Undibacterium parvum: one gene and its partner. The protein of the gene in region 2 binds, or shares a complex with, the protein of the main gene of each other region. Links are inferred from orthologs where the notes say so. Each region holds a gene or a part of one and is shown on either strand. Other genes may lie near its edges.

Evidence for each region.
Region 1: the proteins of obgE (region 2) and ybiB are in contact, whole or in part, in a crystal structure (PDB 8BFT), measured with the Escherichia coli proteins. The link is inferred for Undibacterium parvum from one-to-one orthologs.

The regions. Positions count from the first base shown.
Region 1 is NZ_CP034464.1:3,655,228-3,671,115, reverse strand. What follows is about bases 5,504-8,496. They hold ybiB (DNA-binding protein YbiB), read right to left. Parts: upstream 7,497-8,496; coding sequence 6,510-7,496; downstream 5,504-6,509. Other genes in these bases: EJN92_RS22090 (methyl-accepting chemotaxis protein), read right to left, coding at 7,739-8,496; EJN92_RS16030 (FMN-binding negative transcriptional regulator), read left to right, coding at 5,826-6,470; EJN92_RS16035 (OsmC family protein), read left to right, coding at 5,504-5,826. In the rest of the region: EJN92_RS16060 (undecaprenyl-phosphate glucose phosphotransferase), read left to right, coding at 1-600; phosphate regulon transcriptional regulator PhoB, read left to right, coding at 811-1,524; XrtB/PEP-CTERM-associated transcriptional regulator EpsA, read left to right, coding at 1,743-2,516; EJN92_RS16045 (flagellar brake protein), read left to right, coding at 2,749-3,480; MocR-like pyridoxine biosynthesis transcription factor PdxR, read right to left, coding at 3,672-5,168; more of EJN92_RS16035, read left to right, coding at 5,365-5,503; more of EJN92_RS22090, read right to left, coding at 8,497-9,910; EJN92_RS16015 (hypothetical protein), read left to right, coding at 10,406-11,221; EJN92_RS16010 (gluconolaconase), read left to right, coding at 11,459-13,525; EJN92_RS16005 (glutathione S-transferase family protein), read left to right, coding at 13,723-14,409; EJN92_RS16000 (Dabb family protein), read right to left, coding at 14,731-15,063; EJN92_RS15995 (WbuC family cupin fold metalloprotein), read right to left, coding at 15,281-15,757; EJN92_RS15990 (HD domain-containing phosphohydrolase), read right to left, coding at 15,754-15,888.
Region 2 is NZ_CP034464.1:3,118,065-3,120,940, forward strand. It holds obgE (GTPase ObgE), read left to right. Parts: upstream 1-820; coding sequence 821-1,933; downstream 1,934-2,876. Other genes in the region: rplU (50S ribosomal protein L21), read left to right, coding at 1-226; rpmA (50S ribosomal protein L27), read left to right, coding at 274-549; EJN92_RS13660 (FAD-dependent monooxygenase), read right to left, coding at 2,144-2,876. UniProt on the Escherichia coli protein: An essential GTPase which binds GTP, GDP and possibly (p)ppGpp with moderate affinity, with high nucleotide exchange rates and a fairly low GTP hydrolysis rate.

The DNA of each region.
Region 1 (15,888 bases), 540 kb from region 2 along the record:
TTTATCGGTCTCAATAGTTTGATCAAACGCGCCAGCGACATCGTGCTCGCTAGTCTCATACAAATACTCTTGACGCCACTGATGCTGGTGATTGCGCTGGCAATTAAGCTGACTTCACCTGGCCCGGTGATTTTTAAGCAGCGCCGTTATGGACTGTATGGCGAGCAAATCATCGTGTATAAATTTCGCTCTATGACGGCTAACGATGATGGCCCGAATGTGGTGCAGGCTAAAAAAAATGATTTACGCGTGACCCGCATAGGCAAGTTTTTACGCAGCAGTTCGCTCGATGAACTACCTCAGTTTATCAATGTTTTGCAAGGTCGCATGAGCATAGTCGGGCCACGCCCACATGCGGTCGCCCACAATGAAATGTATCGCAAACTGATCAAGGGTTACATGCTGCGCCACAAGGTGCGCCCCGGGATTACCGGTTGGGCGCAAGTGAATGGCCTGCGCGGAGAAACCGACACCTTGGACAAGATGAAGGCCAGGATAGAGTTTGATCTCGACTACGTCCGTAAATGGTCTCTATCACTGGACTTGTGGATCATCGTGCGCACCATCAGTGTGGTGCTGAAACGACAAAATGCGCATTGAACTCGCCCTGCTAGTTACCAGGCACAGCGAAACCGCAATAGTTACTCCGGAATCTGTAAGCAGCTGTAAATCGTCATGAGCAGGTCATAAATTTTAAGCATCATCTTGGCAATTAGCTAAGCTAACATCAGAGCGCGCAGATTCAAACAAGCCATTGCAACACAACAAAAGCACCTGCTGGTGCACGTTTTTTAACAAAGGACAGGCTACATGCAAGTAAGTATTTTAGTGGTGGAAGATGAGCCTGCGATACAAGAATTGATAGCGGTCAATCTCAGCCTTTCTGGCTATCAGGTGATGCGCGCCGATGACGCCGAAATTGCTGTCAGTCTGCTACGCGATCACTTACCTGACATGCTGCTGGTGGACTGGATGCTACCGGGCCAATCGGGGATCAATCTGATACGCAGTTTGCGTGCACAGGCGCGCACCCGCGATCTGCCAATTATTATGCTGACCGCACGCGGCGAACAACAAGACAAAATACTCGGGCTAGAGAGTGGCGCTGACGACTATATGACCAAGCCCTTTAGCCCACGTGAGATGATCGCCCGTATCCAGGCCTTATTGCGTAGACGCGCACCGCACGCCAGCTCAGAAATTATAGAAATCGCCGGGATGCGGCTCGATCCTGTGACCCAAAGAGTGATCGTCGGGGCCCGTCAACTGCCCTTGGGCCCTACCGAATTTAGGCTCTTGCAATATCTGATGAATTTCCCGGAACGGGTACACAGCCGTTCGAATTTACTCGATCAAGTATGGGGAAATAGTGTTTTTGTGGAAGAGCGCACGGTTGACACCCATGTCGGTCGCTTACGCTCGATACTGGAGGCGACCGGTCATCATCTGATGATAGAAACGGTCAGAGGCAGTGGCTATCGTTTAGTACAGCCACAACTCAAGCAGCTATCGACCAGCATTTAGGCACTCGCGAGCAAAAAAACTTTAAAGAAATTACGTAAAAAAATCCGATTTTTAGCAACATTTATTCATCCCTCGTGGCGCTACGCGGATTGCTTAGCGCCACGCTCGCCCACGCGATGTAGAACGACACAATCAAAGGACTGAGGCAAAATTACGCCAGCCAGGCACACAAGAAAGCTGGCGCAATTTTGCTGCTATCCCGAACTAGAAAAAGACCTATGGACGATCTGGTGGTACTGAGTCTGAGAGAACAGGAATACTTGCTGCGCACCATAGAGTCGGCATTGCAGGTGCGCAGGCGACGCCAGTTTTTTCTATGGACGCAGGGACAGTTTCAAAGCTTATTGCCGCATGAGATCATGGTCTGCATACAATTTGGCGGCGATGGCGAGGTGGTGCACATAGAGTGCATGCATAGCGTCATTTTGGATGAACAATCCAAAGAGCAATTATGCAATCCGCACGATGGCTTTGCTTTGCGACTAGCGCGCCACTGTCGCAATGAAGAACGCCTGCCCCTATTGATAGAGCAAGGCGAGCGTAGCGACAGCCATCCACTGAGCCGCCTGCGTGCGGAAATGGAGATACGAAAACTCGGCATCAGTGTCGTCCACAGTACCGAAAACTTACCTGGCGGCGCCTCGTTTTTCGCCTTATTTGGGCTACCCGATGCGGCGGACAGCAGGCATAGCTTCTTCCTAGAATTATTGCTGCCCTACTTACATATATCCCTACTCCGTCTAGTCGCAAACGCCGCAGAACCACTTTCGAATCCGGGCTCAGGTTCCAGCCTGGCACGCCCGGTCACAGCAAGAGAAATCGACATTTTGCGTTGGGTAAAACAAGGCAAGAGCAATTTTGAGATTGGCATCATCCTGGGCATTAGCGCGCTCACGGTCAAAAATCATCTACAAAAAATCTACAAGAAACTGAATGTACAAAACCGCACACAAGCGGTGTCGCGTTGCATGGATTTGCGCTTGCTGGGCTAATTCAGCGTAAAACCTAGCGAACACAGCAGACCAACAGCAGACTAACAGCTAACCCAATTGTATTGACTCGCTGCAAGCTAGCGCGTATTTTTATAGAACGTTTAGGATTTACGAAAAAATTGTTCCAGCTAGGCGTACCGCCGCAGACTTACGCTAGTACGGCAAGGCGGATACAAGGACGCTGGGGCATTTTTTTCGTCAGTCCTAACTCATATTAATACGGAGACTTTCTATGTCCGCATCCTTGAGTGATGACGAGATTGAGGATAGATTTTTCTTGCTTGGAAGAATGGAAATTCTCAATGCTTTGAATGATTTAATCCATAGGCGAGAAGCGGTTGCCGTGTATTTTAATGGCGGCAAAGACTTTATTTTGACGCTCTTGCTGGAAGCTAGATCCGACGCTCTGATTTTTGATTTGGGGGGAGATCCGAGAACCAATAAAATGCTAGCGCAGGCGACCGCCTGTGTTTTCATCGCCGCGCCTGATGGGATACGCGTGCAATTTTCTGGCATACAGCCGCAGCGCATTAGCTGGGGTGATACCGATGCTTTTTGGGTGCCGCTACCGAACCAAGTTATTCGCCTGCAAAGGCGCGAGTGCTATAGAAATGTGCTGCCGGTGCTGACCGCACTCAAGGTCAAATTGAGCAATGAATATGGGGTCAGTTTATGCGATTGGGTCTTGCATGATTTAAGCGTCAGCGGCTTTGGCGCGACGGTGATAGGCGCACCGCATTTCGCCAATGATGAGACCGTGGCGCACGTGGTGATCGCGCTCTCAGACAAAACCAGATTAGACTGCTCGGGCATGATACGGCACATCTCGCAAATCGATCGCAATGGCAAGGGTCGCTATCGGGTAGGGGTGAAATTTATAGATTTACCGCACGTGGTGGAAGTGGCGATACAGCGTTACATCATTAAGATAGAGTACGAAAGACGCAAGCTGTTGATGAAATAAGTGTAGTAGTAAACGCTGCGCAATCAGCGTGGCAAGATGAATACAATTTCAAGCTTACTGCCGGCGCGATTTTTAATCGATTCCATAAGCAAACTTCTAAATATGCATACGCATACCCGGCGCGGCCTGCAGCCCTATATTGGCCTGCAAGGCGCATGCAATATGCGCGCACGGTTTTAGAAATACCTTATTTACTTCATCTTTGTCAGCACTCGTAACAATGTAGCTGCGCCCTGCTCTATCTCAGCTTCCGTCACCGAGGAAAAACCCAGTAGCAGGCCGGCAGAAAAATTGGCAGCCGCTGCTAGCTCGGGCGACATCGCGTAATGCGACAAGCCGCGCAATTCCATACCGGCAGCCAAACCTGCCTGCACCACCGCTTGTTCATCACGTTGACGTTTAAAATGCACCGCCAGATCCAGGCCGCCATCGCTGGCACCGCAGACTAATTCATCTTTCAAGCTAGTGTCTAAGGCGTGCAGCAAGGCCGCTTGCCTTTGCGCATACAACTTGCGGGTGCGTTTGATATGCCGGCCAAAATGCCCTTGCGCCATAAAATCTGCCAGCACCATTTGCGGCACGATCGCCGTGTGTTTATCGATGGTGGTTTTGGCCTGCAGCATAGGCGCAACTAAGGTCTCGGGCAGCACCATATAGCCTAGCCGCAAACCGGGAAACAGCACCTTGGAGAGGGTGCCTACATAAATCACATTGCCACTCTGATCCAGACTTTGCAGCGAAGCTAAGGGCGCCCCGCTATAGCGGTATTCGCTATCATAATCATCCTCGATCACCCAGGCGCGCCGCTGTTTGGCCCAAGCCAGCAAGGCCAGCCGCCTTTGCAGACTCATGGTCATCCCCAAAGGCAGTTGATGCGAAGGCGTGACATACGCCAATTTGGCATGCGGATAATGGCTGGCGGCGTAGCCGACATCGAGTCCTTCTGCATCGACTGGCACATGGCAGATTTCGGCCTGCGCCGCCAGCAAAGGCGCGATCGCGCCGCGATAGCCGGGCGACTCTATCCATGCAGCATCACCCGGATCGAGTAAGACGGTGGGCAGTAAATACAGGGCTTGCTGCGAACCTGAAGTGATGATGATTTGCCCGGCATGGCAATTGACCCCACGCGCCGCTTTCAGATACACCGCCAATAATTCGCGTAGCGGCAGATAACCAGCCGGATCGCTATAGCCTAGCTGGTCTTCGTGATGGCGCCAGCGGCGCGCTTCCAGTCTGGCCCAGGTGTCAAACGGGAAGGCATCCAAGCCTGGCATGCTGACCCGAAATACGCGGGTTTTATCCTGATGGATACGCGACTGACCTCGCGTATCGGCATAGCGCAAGCCACGCTGCGACAGGCCTGGAGCATCCGCGCCAGAGCTGGATACACCCAAAGTGCCTGGCAACTTAGGCACCGCGCCTGCTGGCAATTGATGATGGACGTAAGTGCCCTTACCTACTTCGCCAAGTAAATAACCTTCGGCCAGTAATAAGTCGTAGGCATTCAAGACGGTTTGGCGCGATACCCCCAGCGCCAGTGAAAAATCACGGGTAGGCGGCAACTGCATGCCGGGCTGCAGCGTGCCTGCCAGAATAGCCTGCTTGATCGCCCCATACAGTTGGCGAAATAAGGCGGTCTTGGCAGCGGGATCTAATTGCACAGACTGGATAAATAAAGACATCATGAGGCTAGCTCTATCTCTAAGAGTGGAATGGATCAACAATCGGAATCAACAATTGCCATCAACAAGCGGCGCGACAAAATATCACCATTGGTATTTTAAAATTATACTTTATTGGTACTTTTAAATAGCCATTATCAAGTTTAAGATAAGCGCAATCGAAAAGATCATATTTTCAATTTCTCAGTAAGGAATAGCTATGCATCAATATCAAGCGCAAATTCACTGGCAGCGTGGCGAGCAAAATTTTGCCGACAACTTATATAGTCGTGCCCACGACTGGCAGTTTGATGGCGGCTTGACGGTGCCAGCCTCGTCCTCGCCTTTATCGGTGCCCTTGCCTATGTCGGTGGCGGCCAATGTCGATCCGGAAGAAGCGCTGGTCGCTGCGGCCTCCAGTTGCCATATGCTGGTGTTTTTATGGCTGGCCTGCAAACAAGGTTTTACTGTTGATAGTTATACAGATAAGGCCGTCGGTACTATGGCCAAAAACGAGTTTGGCAAGCTCGCCATTACCCGCATCAGCCTGCGACCTGAAATCGCATTTTCCGGAGTCAGACTTCCTACTGCTGAGGAACTGGCTAACTTGCATCATCAAGCCCATGAGGAATGCTATATCGCCAATTCCTTGCGCGCTGAAATCGTAGTCGAGGCGGCCTGATGTATATCCCTGCCCATTATTCTGAAAAGCGCCTGGAGGTACTGCATCAATTGATGCAAGAGCACCCGCTGGGCACCCTGATAACAGTGGAGGCTAGCGGACTCAATGCCAATCACTTACCGTTTGAACTGTTAGCAGCAACGCCAGAAGCGCCGTTTGGCACGCTCAGGGCGCATATCTCGCGCGCCAATCCGCTTTGGAAAAATCTACAGGCGGAGAGTGAGGCCATGCTGATTTTTCAGGGCCCTAGTGCCTACATCACGCCCAACTGGTATGAAGAAAAACGCATCAGCGGCGAAGAAGTGCCTACCTATAATTATGCGGTGGTGCATGCGCATGGAAAGCTAGAGCTGATCCACGATGCGCAATGGCTGCTAAACCATTTGCATGCCTTAAGCGACATCCATGAGGCTAGCCAGCCCTTGCCATGGAAGGTCGACGATGCACCGCCAGCTTTCATAGACAAACTGGTCCGGGGCTTAGTTGGTATCGAGATCCCGATTAAGCGTCTGGAAGGAAAATGGAAAGTCAGCCAAAAGCAGTCGGCGCAGGATAAAGTAAATATGGCAGCCGGTCTGCGCGCCACCGGTGGCGACGACGCGGTGGCAATGGCCGCCTTAGTCGAGCAATCGGGGGCTGCTTAAGCTAGACCCTTGCCTGCTGAGAAGCCGCAGCCAGAAGCGCTACACCCTGGCCTGTATCAGCTTGGCGACCGCAGCACAGTGCTCGACCTGATCGGCGATATTCGGTGGTACCGCGATATCACCGGTCAGCACCGCCTTGATCCAGGCGGCAGTGCTGGCCGCATCGATTTCTTGCGGCGTGTCTGGCAGATCGCCCGAGACACTTTGATGGGTATGCACCAGCGTCGTGCATTCGCCTTCATGAAACCAGTCTATCTGTTGCGCTCTGGCGGTATTGGCGACCGTCTCGCCCTCGGTGCCGCGCATCAGGAAGGCATCGCCACGCTCACGCGGTGCCACCTGGCTAAAATAATGCTGCAGCATGACCAGGTACTCGGGATGGGTGTAAGAAGTTAAACGCAGCGCGGCATCGGTGAACGGCTGCAAAATTTTGACCAGGGTATGGGTAGAACTGCGCACCCCTAAAATTTTTCGCATGGCTAAAATGCGCGTCATTTTTGGCGACAAGACATCGATAGCCATGAAGGCCGGCAATTGTTGCGCCATCTGCGCCTCGGCCTCTTGCTTAGATTGTGCCAGAGGATGCTCTAGTGCCTGAAAAATCTCAGCCGTGCTAACCCGTCCGGCATCCTGCAATACCCCATGCACTAACACCGGCACGCCTTTGCGTGCCAGCAGCAGCGCCAGCAAAGGTGTCAGATTGGCTTTTTTACGTGCACCATTGTATGTAGGGATAATCACCGGGGCATACAGGCTAGCAGCTGGGGCCGTCAATAAGCTGGTCGAGGCTTCTGCTGCGGCTAAAAAACCAGCAATTTCAGCCACCGATTCACCCTTGATACGCATAGACAAGAGTATCGCCCCCATCTCCAGATCAGAGACCCTTTGATCGAGCATGGCGCCATATAATAATTGCGCATCCTCTTGCGACATACTGCGCGCGCCATCCTTGCCGCGCCCGATTTCCTTAATGAAGCGGGCGGCAGCGAATGGCTCTTTGATTTCTTCAGTGTGATGTGTTTTCATAACGCTAGCTTACACCGTGCGCCCAGATCTAGCCAAGCGCTTAAGGCTTGAGTCTGATCAAACTTGATTAATGCAAGGCAAAGCAAATTAAACTGACCACCCCGCCAAGACGCATAGTCCATGCGGGTATACAAGCAATATGCCTTGGAGAACCGCATGGAATATGCGCCTTGGCGATGGCACTCAAATAAAAACCTAGAGCGCTTGCGCTGTTTTTTTCAACGGCGCAGCAGCGCTAAAAATCAGAACTCTTCCCACTCCTGGTCCGTCGCGCGTTTTTTTTCAGAACTTGCGATTAGCTTAGGCTTAACCGGGCGCGCAGCGTTTGGTTTGGCCGCACTTTGTTGATACGCTTTTTGCGGGGCTTTTTGTGGAAGTTTTTTCGGCAAGGGTTTTGCTGAAGCGATAGCCGTAGGCGCAACTGAGCTATTAATTTTAAATTGCCCCACTACCTGCAATAGACTCTCGGCTTGTTCACTCATGCTCTGCGCTGCGGCGGCTGCTTGCTCCACCAGCGCTGCATTTTGCTGGGTCATCTCATCCATTTGTGTAATCGCCAAATTCACTTGTTCTATGCCCGAACTTTGCTCCTGACTCGCCGAGCTGATTTCGCTCATGATGTCGGCGACGTGCTGTACGCTAGTGACTATTTCCTGCATAGTCTTACCAGCAGAATCGACCAAGCTGCTACCGTAATCGACCTTACTTACAGAATCATCGATCAATGCCTTAATCTCTTTAGCTGCACCAGCACTACGCTGTGCCAGATTACGCACTTCAGTGGCAACCACCGCAAAGCCACGCCCTTGCTCACCCGCTCTGGCCGCTTCCACTGCGGCGTTTAGAGCCAGAATATTGGTTTGAAACGCGATGCCATCGATGACTCCGATAATGTCGACGATCTTACTAGAACTGGTCTTAATCTCAGACATGGTGCCGACCACCTGTCCAACAATCGCCCCGCCCTTAAGCGCAACACTACTGGCTGACACCACCAATTGATTGGCCTGACGTGCATTGTCGGCGTTCTGTCGCACGGTCGAGGTGAGCTCTTCCATAGAACTGGCCGTCTCCTCCAAAGAACTGGCTTGCGATTCGGTGCGACTGGAGAGATCGGCATTCCCACTAGCGATTTCCCGGGACGCCACGTTGATGGTTTCGGTACCGATTCTGACCTCACTAATCACACTGCTCAGTCCCTTACTTATGCCATTCATAGCATGTATCAGTTGACCGATTTCATCAACGCGATCCGATTCTAAATTTGCGGTCATGTCGCCAGTGGCCATGCGCTCGGCAACCCCCACCACCTGGGCCAAAGGCTGGCTGATACTACGCTTAATCACGCTAGCGAGTATCCCGATAAACGCCAGCAATAAGACTAAGGCGATGACGCCAAATTTAATCAGTATTTCTTTCGATGCTTGATTCATTTCATCGATATAGGTGCCGCCAGCAATCACCCAATCAAAGCCATTCACATATTTAAAAACAACGAGTTTGTCACGCGCAGTGGTTTCGTTAAGTTCCTTATTGAGCCAAGGATATTCGATGACGCCATTCTTTTTTTCCAAAATTTCTTTAATGAATTCACGCCCCGAAGCATCTTTCGCATCGATGATATTGCTAGCTTCTTTGGCTGGATGCACCATCAACATACCCTGGTCTTTGCCAGCCTTCGCATTGAGCGCAAAAAAGTATCCGGTCTCACCAATCTTGATTGATTTAATTTTGTCTTTTAATTCTTTAAGAGAATCAACTACATCAATCCCCGTAAATAGAACCGCGATCAGCTGTCCTTCTTTATTTTTGACCGGTTTATACATGGTCATGAAATTTTTACCGAACAAGCTCGCCATGCCAACATACTCTTCGCCCTTGATGAGTTGTGCATACGCGGCACCATTCTTATCCAAGGCAGTACCTATGGCGCGCTCACCATTTTCTTTTTTTACGGAAGTGGTGACCCGTATAAAGTCATCGCCTTGTTTGAGAAAAATAGTCGCAAGCGCATTACTGCTGACGCTAAATTTATCGACGATTGTGGTGTTGAGATTGAGCACGGTCTCGCCGTTTTTCAGGCTATCCAGCATCTTCCCGGCGACCTCGATTTGATTCGCGCTATCGACCGAGAACTCGGGCGCAAATTGCATCTCAAACAGATGGTTGGCACGCATCGCGTCTTGACGTACCGTCTTATCGAAAATTTCCAGCATATTGCCGACGGTATCAACTAAATGGGTAAATTCCACCAGTGATCGTTTTTTCATGACGCTATAGGTCGCATTGCCTATGCCCGCCACAAAACCAAAAAATGTGAGAAAAATCAAGACAAAGGCGATGCCAGACAATTTACCGCCCAGGCCCCAGCTGCGAAAATTAAGCTTAGTCTTCATCATAGAACGTTCTTTCATTGCAAAAATATTGTTTTAAATCACAGCAAATAATTTCAGATGCCCGTGAACAGCGCGCACTTTAAAAGATTAAATTCTCAATTGCAACTTATTTCATCGCTTGTTTTTAGTCTCTTTCCTTCTTACTCACATTACTCTTTGACCCTACTCTGTTAGCTTGTTTTTTTTGCTTACTCTTTTAATTTGCTTTTTTAATTTGCTTATTTAGCTTGCAAATTCTCTACGTCGGACTTAGCTTAGCCTGAGTAACTCTGTCCTGCCCCATGTCTTCAACTCTTATGAGTTGACTTCGCAATAGAAGCAGCGGCAATCCTTACGAGTTCAGAAATTCCTTAGCCGAATTCCAAAAATGCTACAATCATTCCCATACGGAAAATACTGGCATCGCCCCTCATTGTGACTCTCGCCTCGCCTCAGATCAGCCTGTTACGGCATACATCCCGATTCGCATTATCAGCACTGCTGTCGATTCTTGTTTGCACGCACACTTACGCCGTGAGCCTGACCTACCCACGGGCGGAATCGGATAGCGATAGTCGTTATCAATACGATTGGGAAGTGTTGCGCACGGCCTTAGAAAAAACCAGCGCGCGCTACGGTGCTTTCGAGATCAAACAGTCGCAACACCAAATGCCGCCGGCCCGCGTCAGCTTTGAAATGCTACGTCCGAATAGCGAAATCAATTTATTTGTGCGCGCCACCAATGCAGAACTAGAAACCAGCTTTCTACCGATACGCATACCGGTCGACCGCGGCTTACTCGGCTACCGAATTTTTTTGATACGCCCGGCCGACCAGGAGAAATTCGCATCGGTAAAAAGTCTGGATGATTTACGCAAATTCAGCGTAGGCCAAGGACGCGGCTGGGCTGATGTCGCGATACTCACGGCGGCGCAATTTAACGTGGTCGAAGGCAGTAGTTATGACGGTTTATTCCCTATGTTGAAACTGCGGCGTTTCGATTTTTTATCGCGCTCTTTAGATGAAGCCTGGCGTGAATACGATGAGCGCCACCTAGAACATAATTTCACGGTCGAACCGACGCTGCTCTTATATTACCCCTTGCCACGCTATTTCTTTGTGCGACGCGATGCCGATGGTGAGCGCATCGCCAAGCGTATCGAAGCCGGTATGGAAATCATGATTAAAGATGGCTCTCTGATTGCTCTGTTTAATCAATATAAGTCCGATCTCATCAAACGCGCTGGTCTGGCACAACGCCGCATCTTGCGCATTCCCAACCCTAAGCTCAGCGCGCAAACGCCCTTGAACCGATCCGAACTTTGGTATGATCCGGTCAAAGGGAAATAAGGCCTACCTGATTCCCGTAAAACGCAGGGAACCCAGTCTATATTTTAAGTTTGGCAGCCTTTAACTTTCTTCCTCAGTCAGCACACCTTGATCCTATCACCCTCTCAATTTCGCCGCGCCGGTGGGTTTTTACTACTCATCCTCAGCGCAGTAGCTATCGTTTATTTCATATTTTCAGATCAAGCAAAGCACCCCGATATTGCGCCTCTCCACGCGAACTCAGCTAATGCTACCGTCTTGGCTTGGCCAGCCACGCTAGTGCGTTTGGCTGGTGCCGCTAGCGCAGGAAACATAAACGGCAGCTCTGACTTGGCCCGCTTCAGCGATCCCTACGGCATCGTCTACGATCAAGCAGGAAATCTGTATGTGGCGGATGGCGGCGACAATAATCGCATCAGGAAAATTACGCCGGCTGGCATAGTCAGCACCCTAGCGGGATCTAGCGAAGCCTATGCTGACGGTCAGGGTGAGGCTGCAGCATTCCACACACCCTCGGGTTTGGCGATCGATGCTGCAGGTAATTTATATGTGGCAGACACTGGCAATCATCGTATCCGCAAGATCAGCGCGCTAGGTGTGGTCACTACCGTCGCAGGCAATGGCCAGGCCGGGTATCGCGATGGTGCCGCCAGCCAGGCCCAATTTAACGGGCCGGTCGGGGTGGCAGTCGACGCTAGCGGCAAGGTGTATGTAGCAGATACTTATAACGACAAAATCCGTGTCATCAATGTAGATGGTGAAGTCACTACTTTGGCTGGCGGTGATCGCCCCGGCTACCGGGACGGCATAGCACTAGAGGCGCTATTTGACACCCCCAGCGCGCTGGTAGTCAGCGCCAGCGCTGAAGTCTTTGTCAGCGATACCCGCAACAATGCGATCCGTAAAATCAGCGCGCTGGGTCAGGTTACGACGCTGGCACGCAGCTTGCCCGAGGACAGCGACGCCCTGATGAAACGTCCACTAGGTCTGGCGCTGACGCACGATGGTGTGCTGTATGTAGGAGAAGCCTCGAATGGCCGTCTGCTGCAGATAGACGCGAGCGGCAAACTACATGGCTTAAGCGGCATAGACATCGATATTCAGAGCGGCGACGCATTTAGTGCGCGCCTGCAGCGCCCGGTCGCGATCGCTATCAAGGCCGACGGCACGCTGGCGGTGAGTGATGCGGCGCAATTTCAAGTTCTCAGCGTCCAACACAAACTAGCGGAATCAGAACAAGTTGCCGCAGTCCAGCCTGCACCTGCCACGACCAAGCTCGCCACCTCCAAGCTCGCCAGCGCGTCGACGCTCAGCCAATCGCCCAGCTTCCCCTGGCCGCTCAAACCACAACATCAAGCCCATGAAATCGTCGGCACTATCGGTGAAGTGCGTGGCAATTACAAGGGTGAGAGCCGTGACCATTTTCATAGCGGTGTCGATATCCAGGCCGCCATGGGAGCGCCAGTGTTGGCCGTTGCCAGTGAAAAAGTCAGTACGGTGTTGCCAGCCTGGGGCTACGGCAGTATCAATGAAGGAATGCGCATCGCAAATATGTCCTACATCCACATGCGCGTCGGACGCCAACAAGACGATAGTCCTATCGACCCTAGCCGCTTTATCGTGACTAGGGGTGAACCGATACCGGACGACAAGGACAAGCTGGCAGCCAATGATCAAATCCGGATTAAGCGCGGCACCCGTTTTCAAACTGGTGAAGTGTTAGGCACAGTCAATCGCATGTATCACGTGCATCTCAGTTATAGTCAAGCAGGTGCGGCACTCAATCCACTGACTCTGGGTTTGAGCGGCTTTAAAGATGAAGTAGCTCCGCACATAGAGCAGATACAATTACTCAGTCAAACTGGCCAGATCCTGAAAAAAAATAAGGGCGACACGCGGCTGCGGGTAGCGCGCAGCTTAGATAAGCTCAGCATCATCGTCGATGCTTACGATCAGGCCGATGGTAATGCAGCGCGCCGCCGTCTGGGCCTTTACAAACTCGGTTATCAAATTTTGCACGCCGATGGCAGTCCACTGCCAGGCTTTGAGCAGCCCCAGATCAAGCTCGAATTTAACCGTCTGCCGCCAGATGAAGAGAGCGTCAAAATTGCCTACGCCAGCGACAGTGGCATCACCGTACATGGCAACGCCAGTACCCGTTTCTTGTACAAGGTCACCAACATCGTCAGAGATGGCCACGCCAGCACGGCTTACTGGTCTATCAAAGATCTGCCTTTAGGTGATTACATCTTACGTATTCTGGCCGCAGACTACGCCGGCAATCAGGCCATGGCCGGACGCGATTTGGCGATAAGGCTAGAGTGAATAGAGTGAGACTGCGCAAAGATGCATGGACACGCTGCCTAGTGCGATTTCGCATATACTCTGCATTGGTTTTTTACACTAGTTTAAGCGCCGAGATTTTGAAACCAGGACCAAATCAATCACCGTTTCAGTGATTTTTAAGCCGCCGCGCTTTTACCATACACATCAAGCCTCACCCATCCCCCCTTGGAGCTTCCATGTACACACTATTCATCGCAAATAAAAATTATTCCTCCTGGTCCTTGCGTCCTTGGGCGCTGATGCGCGAACTCGGGATTCCTTTCGAAGAAAAAATCGCACCGTTTGGTAGTGACTCTAACTGGGATGAATTCAGAAGCTTTAATCCGGCCGGTAAAGTACCCTGCCTACACGCCAGCAAAGCCGTCGATGTGGTTTGGGATTCACTGGCCATCATAGAATATCTGGCAGAAAGACATGCTGGCGTCTGGCCAACCGATGGCAAGGCACGCACCTGGGCGCGCTGTGCGGCGGCCGAGATGCATAGCGGTTTTACTGCAATCCGCCAAACTTGCCCTATGCATGTAGGTTTCCGGATACAGATGCCTGCCACTAGCGCCGCGTTTAATCACGACATCGCCAGACTCAATGAACTTTGGAACCAAGGTTTGGATCAATTCGGTGGCCCGTTTTTAGCCGGTGCCAAATTCACTGCGATCGATGCCTTCTTCGCTCCGGTGGTATTTCGGGCGCAAAGCTATGGGCTGGCATTAAACGAAAAATCCGCTGCTTACGCCCAGCATCTATTGCAAACCAACGCCATGCAACAATGGCAGAGCGAGGCATTAACAGAATCCTGGCGCGAACCCGGCCACGAGCAAGCCGCCCTAGCAGCCGGCAACTTGCTGGCAGATCTGCGCGCTTAGATTTGCTACTTAATTTTGGTATCTATTCAGCCTGCTACTAAAATTATTAAAAAAAAGCGAAAACCTCTCAAAGGAGACACAGAGACACAGAGAAAACGGAGAACTTCCTTGCTTTCCTCTGTGAATCTCTGTGTCTCTGTGTCTCTGTGTTGAGTGGTTATGACTTTCTTCATAGCGGGCTGAACAGTAACTAATTTTGAGTACTAGCCCAACACGCATAGCCCATGCGGCTTTGCGGCTAGGCAGGCTGGACAAGCGCATAGAATATGCGCCTTGGCGGGCATGCAAAAAAAATAATGGCACGCGTACCTCAGTCAGGCTTCAGTTTGAGTTTTGGCTGAACGAATCAAACACCCGCACTGAGCCCAGCAAAGCGGCGTTTTCCTGAATAAATTTTTGATGCAAAGCATGACTTTGATATGTTTTTTCGTCTTCTATGCTATCGAAAAACAATAGCAAAGACAGGTCGTAATTCCTATCGACCACAGGATCATGGCCTGGCGCTGCTGGTAAAGAAATATGCATGCCGCGTACCACCTCGATCTGCGCCAGTGCATGCAGCGCAGCCAGCAATTGGGCGCGATCTTCCGACGAATCGGGACGCTTCAAGCAGAACAAAACATGGTGGGAAAATGCGGCGATATGCCCAAGCATAAAAATCCTTAGTGTGAATGGTATGAGTAGTCTGAGTTAGCAATGATGCGCTAACCGGCCCAGCGCTCGGGTTCTAATCAGGCTAGGTTCACCACGCACTCACCACGCATAGTCCATGCGCTCTGCAGCCGAGCATGCCCGCTAAACCGCATGGAATATGCGCGCTGGCCTGCCCACTAAAAATATCGGGGCTCGACCATCGGTTTAAGGCTAGTCTTTAGGGCGCGCTAAAGTGTGCCAGCATTTGTGCCAGATAAGCAGCGCACCCTGGCTCACCTTCGGCGGGTGCCCAACTGGCTTTCTCGGCATCGGCCACCGCCACATACGGTCCGGCCTTAGATTCAAAAAACACCGAAGCGGGTTCCAGTGCGACCATACTATGAAATACCCCGGTCGGTATCGTCACACCAAGATTGCCCTGCCCAGCCGTCATCAGGATTTTCTCGCACACCTTGCCATCGATATCAAAAATGAGTATGCCAAAACTACCGCTCAGGGCAATCATGGTTTCATCTTTCTCGGCATCAAGGTGGCAATGCGGTTGAATATAGGTGCCAGGCTCTAGCGCATTGAGCAATCTATGGCTGCGCGATTCATTACTGGCGTGCAGATTGAGGTTTTTACGCAGGCGCGGACTGGCCGCTGCCACTTGCGAGAGCTCACTCAGGGTTTCCTGGTTAATGATGTTGATCATGCTGCGTTCACTTTAAAATTAGAGTCGCTGTTAGAGTCACTATTAGAGTCACTATTACTTGCTGTCGCCTTCAAATACGGGCTCAGGTCTACACTGTCGATTTGTTCCGGACGCATGAACTTCTGCGCATA
Region 2 (2,876 bases):
TGGCTCCGAACTCACCATAGATCAAGTACTCGCCATGGGCGAGGGAGATACCATTAAAGTTGGTACTCCATTGGTCGCAGGTGCTACGGTGCTGGTTAAGGTGATTGATCACGGACGCCACGACAAGGTTCGCATTTTCAAAATGCGTCGTCGTAAGCATTACCAGAAGCGTCAAGGCCATCGCCAAAACTACACTGAACTGCAGATTGTTTCTATCAACGGTTAATCCGTCGATAAAGCAATTTACTCACCTGATTTTCAAGGAGCTAATAAATGGCACACAAAAAAGGCGGCGGCACCACGCGCAACGGCCGTGACTCAGAGTCAAAACGACTCGGCGTTAAAGTTTACGGCGGTCAGTCTATCAATGCTGGCGGTATCATCATTCGTCAACGCGGCACACGCGTTCACGCTGGTGAAAACGTCGGTATGGGCAAAGATCACACTTTGTTCGCGCTGACACCAGGCAAAGTACAATTTGCAATCAAGGGCGCTGCTAAGCGTCAATACGTTACTGTTGTTGCAGCAGCTGCAGTTGTAGCCGCTTAAGCACTTAGTAAGGCGCAAGCCCGTATATAAAAAGGCTCTGCCGTTGGTGGAGCCTTTTTAATTTGTACTATAAAATAAAAAAATCAGGATAGATGCAAAATAGTTTTTGCTTGGTGCGCGCATTCGCTGCACGGCAAATAGCTTTGTGGTCTGTCTATCGTATTCACTGGTCTCCAAGAGATATTACGAGGAATTGCGCTGCGCAGCGCGCTCGATTCTTTACTTGGCTCTGGTCTTAAAGCTGTAAAGCTCTATTGTTTAGGTGGCAAACATGAAATTTATCGACGAAGCAAGAATTGAAGTCATTGCAGGTGATGGCGGTAACGGCGTCGCCTCCTTCTGTCGTGAAAAATTCCGACCATTTGGTGGTCCAGACGGTGGCGATGGCGGCAAGGGCGGTAGTATTATCGCGGTAGCCGATCGCAACATTAATACCCTGGTCGATTTTCGTTATGCCAAGTTACATAAAGCCAAGAATGGTGAAAATGGTCGCGGTGCCGATTGCTACGGCAAGGGCGCGGACAATATCATGTTGCGCATGCCGGTAGGCACTTTAATTGTTGACCGCAATACCGATGAGCCGATTGCCGATCTGACCGAGCATGGTCAGGAAGTGGTGCTGGTGAAGGGCGGTGAAGGTGGTTGGGGTAATATCCATTTTAAATCTTCGACTAACCGTGCACCGCGTCAGCGTGGTGATGGTAAGGAAGGCGAACGCCGCGAATTAAAATTGGAATTGAAAGTATTGGCCGACGTCGGTCTGTTAGGTTTGCCGAATGCCGGTAAATCGACTTTCATTACTGCGGTCTCGAACGCCCGTCCTAAGATTGCCGATTACCCGTTTACCACCCTGCATCCGAACCTGGGTATGGTACGCGTCAGTCACGAAAAGAGTTTCGTGATTGCCGATATTCCTGGTCTGATCGAAGGTGCGGCCGATGGCGTAGGCTTGGGCGTACAATTTTTGAAGCATTTGCAGCGTACCGGTTTACTGTTGCACATCGTCGATCTGGCACCTTTCGATGAAGGCGTCGATCCGGTCAAAGACAATAAGGCGCTGGTCAAAGAACTGCGCAAGTATGATGAATCGCTGTTCGAGAAACCGCGCTGGTTGGTCTTGAATAAGCTCGACATTCTGAGCCCGGAAGAGCGCAAAAAACGTGTCAAGGATTTCGTCAAACGCTTCGCCTGGAAAGGGCCGGTATTTGAGATTTCAGCCTTGACCCACGAAGGTTGCCAGGAATTGGTGATTGCGATTTATGCCTATCTGGCAGAAAAACGTCAGTCCGAGCAGCGCTCGCAAGAGACCCAGATGAAAGAAGAAGCGCAAGGCATCTTGTCTATCGATCCAGATGATCCGCGTTTTAAAGTCTACGAAGAGTAATACTGGGACGAATGCGCAGAATAAAAAAGCCTGATTTTTCAGGCTTTTTTTACGTCCGTCTGATTGAGATGGCTAAGCACTTCTGTCGATTGCAAAAACGCATGCTGCCAGCGCGCATATTCCATGCGCCTGTCCAGCCTGCCTGGCCTGCAAGCCGCATGGGATATGCGCCTTAGGCCTTTGCCTTGTGGTTTTTTACGCGCTTAAATTTTAACGCCAGCCGTACATCATCTGTTCGGCCAGCAATTTTTTTGCCGGTGTGAATAGATCAATCGCAGTAAGTCCCAAACCTAGTAGGCTTTGGCTGAGGGCGCCATCGGGGCTGCTTGCAAAAATTCTTGCCATGCTATCGGTGATCTTGATGGTGGCGCTGCGATCGCTCTGCCTTTGGCTGATGAAGTCGCTGATCGCCAGCGCGGGCGACTGGCAATGGCCTTGCGTATTGAGTTGCGCGGCCAGACATTTTGCTAGTACTACGGCGTCGCGCAAGCCTAGATTTAAGCCTTGGCCAGCTACTGGATGCAGGGTCTGGGCGGCGTTGCCTATTTTGACGTTGCGTGTCTTGGCCGATGTTGGGGCTGTTTCCTGGGCCATCAGTCCTAGCGGGTAGGCGTGTCGGCGCGAGGCTTTGATAAACTTGCCTAGGCGGCCGCCAAAGGCTGTTTGCAATGCGCTTATGAAAGCGCTATCGTCTAGCGCCAGTATGGTTTGCGCGTTGTCCGGTCGCATGCACCAGACTAGCGCGTAGCCGTCTTCTTGCGGCAGTAAGGCCAGCGGTCCTTGATCAGTGAAGCGCTCGAAGGCGCGCCCGGCGATCGGCGTGTCGCTGATGATGTGAGCGATCACTGCAGTCTGCTGGTAGTCGTGATGGCGGCCACCCGCTTTTTGCGGCAGCTGCTGTTGCGCGCTGAAAGTGCCGCCTTCTGCCTGTATTACCAGATCG